One region of the Chryseobacterium sp. AG363 genome, then DNA from elsewhere that is predicted to be linked to it. Evidence: riboswitches for the same ligand, from Rfam matches in the RefSeq annotation. Region 1 holds a riboswitch; each other region holds the start of a gene.

Region 1 (2,203 bases):
CCTGAGAAGTCATTATTTTTTGTCCTGTCACAGAGTAAATATTCACTTCTTTCAGTTTCTCAGCCGTTTCAATCTGAATGAAATCACTTGCCGGATTTGGATAAATATTGAATTTTTTCTTGGTCACAGAAGAAATTCCTAAAGTCAGCTGTGCCTCGGTGGGGGTAAATGGTCTTCTTTGCCCGAAACTTAATCCAAACCAGTCATTGTTACTCAGTTGAATCTGAGAAAGATTGGCTTTTGTTTGCCAGCTTGATAGATCTTTTCCTTTATATAACTTCCAGCTGTCTGATCCGGAAGTATTTCCAGTAAATGAATTCAATGTTAAATTAGTAATCTGATTATTCGCTGATGCAAAATTGAAATAGGAAGCTTGAGACTGGATCAGTTGTAACGCCTGTTCAGCAGTTATGCTTCCGTTATATTTAATTCCAAAAACAAAAGAATTGGCATTTCCGTTGGCATTATCAGTTCCGAAATCAATAACGACAAGACTTTTATTAGTTCCGCTTCCTACCCAGTTTGTAACCTGCGAGGGAACAAACCAAGCAGAACTGTAGGCTGGAACTGGTGGGGAAGGCATTGTAGGAGGGGAAAAACTATAAGAAGCTCCATACCATCTTCCGTCCACTAAAAGATCATTGTTCACACCATTATTGAATGCCATAGTTGATGGAGTGTTTCCTGACCAGGTTGACCAATAGTCGTCAAGGCTGGGAGTATGATGATTGTAATTTAAACTGTACAGAAATCCGGATGGTATTTCAATTTCCATTTTAGGTTCTGCAGCGGCAATAGCAGTAATCATGTCTTCCATGGTTAAGCCATTTCCGTCAAAACGGTATCCCCAAGCATAAGAATTTGGGGTGCTGTCATCATTAAAGTCTGCAATGAAATATGCTTTTTTAGAACCGGTTCCTACCCAAAATTTAATGTCGTTTTCTGTGAATTGGGCCGACAATACCTGCATGCAAAGCAGTAAGAAAAAAAGATAGATTTTTCTCATGATATAATTAATTTAAAGTTTTATTCCCGAAACTTATCTTCAGAGCAGAACTAATTCTTTCTCTGAATCTGGTGTTTTAAGGCAGGTCTCCTGGCTCACATCTTACAACTTCCTTCCCGGATTTTCAGATCCAGTGGTTTTTGTGCAGTAAGTTTAAACAGTTTACAGTTGCGGGTACAGCTCAAGATTTGAATATTATTCTCACTTGATTCCCTATTAATGAACATTGTTCAGCCTTAAAACGCTGCAAATATATCATATAAATTGATAAGTCCGTTTTGTGAATTATTTTCCTTTAAAAAAAATGATTTTCAAATTGATTAATAATTTGGTTGGATTGTCGGTTTTTCATTTTTAAATAGATTCTTTTCTTATTTATCTTCAATGCATTCTGTCTGTTCAATTGTTAAAAAACAATTATCATTGTATTTAAGATCAGTTTACAATCAAGTCCTATTTTCGCAGCCATAAAATAGCATATGAAAAAATTACTATGTTCTGTGGGTATACTGGCTGTATTGGCTTCATGTAAAAGTGATGACGATATCGCAATGGTTAATCAGGATATTAATTATTCCAAACTCCCTCAGGAGTTTCCATTTTCAAAACTGACTACGATAAACGGAGTGGATGTTATCAACGGAGGTTTTGGATCCGGAGCTGCGGCTCATCCTACCAGAAAAGGCGAATTCTATGTCATTACCGATAGAGGACCTAACACCGACTTGCAGAATGGGAAAAAGTTTCTTACTCCTAATTTTACTCCAACCATTATGCATTTTAAAATCAATGCTGACGGAAATGTAAAGGTCATCAAATATATTAAACTTAAAAATCCATCCGGACAGCCTATTACCGGACTTCCAAATCCTGTTGGAATGGGGAGCACAGGGGAAGTAGCATATGATGCTTCCGGAAATGTCTTAGGTACTGATCAGTATGGTCTTGACAGCGAAAGTATTGTTGCTGCCGCTGACGGTACATTCTGGGTTTCTGATGAATATGGACCGCATATTGTACACTACAGTGCTGATGGAATGGAGATGGAAAGAATAAGCCCGATCGGAGTAAATACAGGACCAAGAAAATTACCTGCTGTTTTAGCGAAAAGAAGAGCCAACAGAGGAATGGAAGGACTTTGTATGAGCCCGGACGGAAGAACGCTGGTAGGAACCATGCAGTCGATGATGTATGTTC
Region 2 (2,203 bases), on a different contig from region 1:
ATCTAACTGTTCAGGATTTCTCACCAGATCAATATGCAATGTATTCACCGGAAGGGAAACAGCAATTGATGCATTATCTTTTAATCCGTCAAAATAAGTGGCAACGATAAATTTCAGTTTCGGAAAACGTTTTCTGATTTCGGCATACACAGAAAGATACGTTTCTTTGGCTTTTTCTGTTAAATCCAACGCCAGAAAAGGTTCATCAAACTGAATCCATTCCGCACCCTGGTCTTGAAGTTTGGTTAAAATCTCTGTATAGACTGGAAGAAGATTTCCAGCCAGATCCAATTTATCGAAGCCTTCTTCTTTTTCTTTTCCTAATAACAGATAAGAAACCAGTCCGATAATCACCGGTTTTGCATTGATTCCCGCTTGTTTTGCTCCGGCAAATTCATTGAAAATCTTATCTGAGCTCAGTTTAAACTGTTGATTTTTATAAAATTCCGGAACGATATAGTGATAGTTGGTATCGAACCACTTGGTCATTTCCATGGCAGTGATATCCAATCCGTCTTTCTGATATCCTCTTGCCATTGCAAAATAAAGATCCAATTCAGTATTATTCTTTTTAAGCACCACTTCATGGTAACGTGTTGGAATGGCTCCTACTACAAGGCTCATATCCAACACCTGATCATAGTATGAAAAATCATTACACGGGATAAGGTCTATCCCTGCTTCTTTCTGGATATTCCAGTTTTGGTTACAGATAGTTCTTCCGGTATTCAGAAGTTCTTCCAAAAGGATTTTACCTGACCAATACTGTTCGCAGGCTTTTTTGAGTTCTCTTTTGCTACCAATACGCGGATAGCCAAGGATGTGAGTTTGCATTTTTTAAAACTTTTTAATTAAACTTATTGGGAAAGTTCTTTAAAAGGCTTCGTAATGTTTTATCGGAAGAAGTTTCAGGAAAGTCATGACATAGCAGACAGCGTAATTTCCTTTACAAAAGAAAATACCCGAATCCGATATATCATCTGTATGACCCCAAAGCTTCAGACCGCGAAAGCATTGTCAATTCAGTAAAGGCAGGTCTCCTGACTTGTAACAGTTTCCGTCATCCTTCCCGCTTTTGGCAGTGGATCTGCAAGGACAGAAACCTTTGGTGTGTTACTTACAGTTGCGCGACAGCTCGTGATTTGCACACGATTCCCTATTAATCTACGTTAAGTAAAACCTTTTCTGTTTGATGAAGTATCTGTAAAGAACTGTACTTTTACCTTTAACTATGGTCATCAGTAAAAGTTTTTAATTTTGTGTAAAATTAGCAATACAGAATAAAAATACAATTATTATCAAATAATTAAGCAAATTAAACTTTTAAAAACAAAAATAAAAGCATAAAATTCTGTACATTTGAATGTTTTAATCATTTAAAAGAATAATATTCTGTGGAACAATTCGATGATAAGGACTTACAGCTGCTAAGGCTGCTCCAGAAAAATGCTAAACTCACCGTTAAGGAACTTGCGAAAGAGGTAAATCTTTCTACCTCACCTGTTTTTGAAAGGGTAAAAAGGCTTGAACAGGAAGGTTTTGTTAAAAGATATGCGGCCGTTCTTGATGCCGAAAAACTGAATCGCGGATTTACGGTTTTCTGCCAGATCAAGCTCAAAATTCACGACAGATCGGTAGGTTATGATTTTGTAAAGGAGATTTTAGAAATCGAAGAAGTTGCCGAATGTTACAATATTTCCGGGGATTTTGATTTCCTTCTGAAAGTTCAGGTACGGGATATGAAGCATTATCAGGATTTTGTATTCAATAAGCTTGGATCTGTGGATTCCATAGGGAGTACCCACAGTACGTTTGTGATGGCTGAGGTAAAGAATAACCATGGGCTGACTATTTAATGGAATAAAACCGGAAAACCTATTTATTCTTCAATCCATTTTCTGAACGAGGAAGTATTGCTTTGGCTTGTGACAAGATGATCTTTCTGCCCTTTTATCTGAACGGAAAGTGTATTTTTATTGTATCGCTCTATTCTTTCAATATGATGTTTCTGAACAAGCTCACTACGGTTGATCCTGAAAAAATCAGAAGGATTTAACTGCATTTCAATTTCTTTTAAAGTAGATTCATTCAACAGATGTTTTTTTCCTGCTGTATCAAAAGCAAAAACAACTCCTTCTTCTGCTCCAAAGAAAGAGATCTCTTCCGTATTGATAAAATAAAGCCCCTGATGTGAACTGACAGT
Region 3 (2,203 bases), on a different contig from region 1:
CAGGATGACGACAAACCTTTTGTACGGTATGAAACTCTGGATAAAGAAGGAATGGTAAATAAAGGGCGTATTGCTTATGTAGACCAGCTTCCTGCCTACACTCCATCTAAATCTAAAAACGGAAGATCTCTTATTTTTACTGACAATTCTGATCCTAAGGTTCCTACTGCACAAAGAAGCAAAGTGGTGATTGATATTTATCCTTCCAATGCAGGATACCGTAAAAAGGAAAAAGATGCCGAAGGAAAAATTCTTACCATTGATAAAGTAAAACCATGGGGAATTGGAAATGACCTTCCGGAAGGTATGACCGAAATCAAATCCATCAGAGTACAGCAGCCCGGAAGAGGATCTGTTTTTGTAAGAGAAGCCATCAAAAATATGTTCCAGCCTACCATGGATTTTGAAAACGTTGGAGTAACCTCACTTGACAACGATAATATTTTTCTTTATATGATAAACGGTTCAGGGGAAAACAGATACACTACTCTCTGGACGATTAAGAAAGGAAGAGTAATCAGCCAGATTATTTACCATAATCCGGAATAAATTCATTATTTTTGCATTCGAAAAGTTTTTACGCTTATTCATCACAGAAATTGGTTCTGCATCACTGCAGATTAAAAGGGAACCGTGTGAAAATCACGGACTGTCGCGCAACTGTAAGTAACTGAAGTCTTTATCAAAGATCCACTGTGCGAGGCATGGGAAGGAGATAAATGATGTTACAAGTCAGGAGACCTGCCTTTTTCTTAAACATGTAACTTTCGCGATTTGAAGTTGTATTGATCTGATGGATTGTTTCAGGAATTCTATAAGTTCCTGTTATTATTCTGTTGTTTCCAATCATTTCCTATCGCTTTAATTAATAATGATATATGACTACAGAAGAAAGAATTGAAGCATCCGAAACCAGAATCTTTAAAGCGGTTTTCCCTAACACAACCAATCACTATGATACCCTTTTTGGAGGTACAGCGATGCAGCTGATGGATGAGGTAGCTTTTATCACAGCAACCCGTTTTGCCAGAAAAAGAGTGGTAACGGTAAGCAGTGACAAGATCGATTTTAAAAAACCTATTCCTGCCGGAACCATCGTTGAGCTGATCGGGAAAGTTTCATACGTGGGAAAAACCAGTATGAAAGTAAACGTTGAAATTTACACCGAGCAGATGTATTCCTATGAAAGAGAAAAAGCAATTATTGGTGATTTTACTTTTGTAGCGATTGACGAATTCAAGAAACCAATCCAAATACTATAAACAATAAAGTTTCGGGCGGCCTCTGGCCGCCCGAAACTTTTCCATTCAACACAACATAGTATATCTCAACCAAAGAATAATTGGAGTTCATTTGTTTTTATATTTACTTTTAGCATGGCAAAAAAATTATTTTTACATTGCTGTCACTAAAAACTATAGAAGAACCGATATTTCATGAAAAAGATTATTGTAATCATTACCCTTATCCTATCCATTACATTAAGAGCACAAAAAGACGTTAAAATTGAACTTTCAGAAAGTTACGAATTAGGAAATATTATTCTGGCCCTCACTGAATATGGCAGAACAGATCCTTATGACGTACAGAAAATCCCACCGTATTATGATGAAATCATTACGTATTTTGAGCCTGTAAAAGATCATCCTTTACTAAAAAAAGTAAATTATTCAAGAAAAGATTGGAAAAAATTCTTAGGCTTCCGAACTGATTTCTATGCATTTTCTTTTGATGAAAAAGGCTTACTTAAAAGAGATTTTCCTTTCAATTCCTTTGGTCCTAAAGAAGTAGATGAAAATCTGGAGCTCATCAATGATTTTGTAAAGAAATCAAATTACAGAACCTTTTATAAAAATCATCAGTCGTTTTACAATACTTTAATTGCCAATTACAAAGAGTATTATTACATCAATGATACTTATACTTTTTTGGATAAAATAGCAAAAAGACCAGCCAATGAAACAGATAAGAAATACATTATTGCCATATCTCCTTTGGTAGGCGGACAGAATTGCCACAGGGATATCAATAGCTCCTTAACTGTAGACTTTCCAAATATCGGAGAAGATCTTATCCTTGGAAATTTAAAAGGTAATCTCGCAAGAAGGATTCTTGATAATCACACCGTATTTTCAGAAATCGATCATGGGTATGTAAATCCTATTTCAGATCAGTACTCAAAGGAGATAACGGAAAGCTTCAA

What was found. Region 1 has a riboswitch for cobalamin ahead of DEU39_RS19885 (T9SS type A sorting domain-containing protein). Riboswitches for the same ligand answer to the same signal wherever they lie in the genome.
Region 2: it holds a riboswitch for cobalamin, as region 1 does, so the genes downstream of both, metE (5-methyltetrahydropteroyltriglutamate--homocysteine S-methyltransferase) here and DEU39_RS19885 (T9SS type A sorting domain-containing protein) in region 1, are expected to answer to the same signal.
Region 3: it holds a riboswitch for cobalamin, as region 1 does, so the genes downstream of both, DEU39_RS10710 (acyl-CoA thioesterase) here and DEU39_RS19885 (T9SS type A sorting domain-containing protein) in region 1, are expected to answer to the same signal.

What each region holds. Positions count from the first base shown of each region.
Region 1 is NZ_RAQF01000005.1:321,600-323,802, forward strand. It holds gene DEU39_RS19885 (T9SS type A sorting domain-containing protein) at 1-1,006, opposite strand, end outside; cobalamin riboswitch at 1,069-1,260, opposite strand; gene DEU39_RS19890 (esterase-like activity of phytase family protein) at 1,486-2,203, shown strand, end outside.
Region 2 is NZ_RAQF01000002.1:541,454-543,656, reverse strand. It holds gene metE (5-methyltetrahydropteroyltriglutamate--homocysteine S-methyltransferase) at 1-834, opposite strand, end outside; cobalamin riboswitch at 1,013-1,199, opposite strand; gene DEU39_RS02435 (Lrp/AsnC family transcriptional regulator) at 1,395-1,856, shown strand; gene DEU39_RS02430 (LytR/AlgR family response regulator transcription factor) at 1,880-2,203, opposite strand, start outside.
Region 3 is NZ_RAQF01000002.1:2,357,797-2,359,999, forward strand. It holds gene DEU39_RS10705 (hypothetical protein) at 1-549, shown strand, start outside; cobalamin riboswitch at 584-764, shown strand; gene DEU39_RS10710 (acyl-CoA thioesterase) at 879-1,262, shown strand; gene DEU39_RS10715 (DUF4932 domain-containing protein) at 1,437-2,203, shown strand, end outside.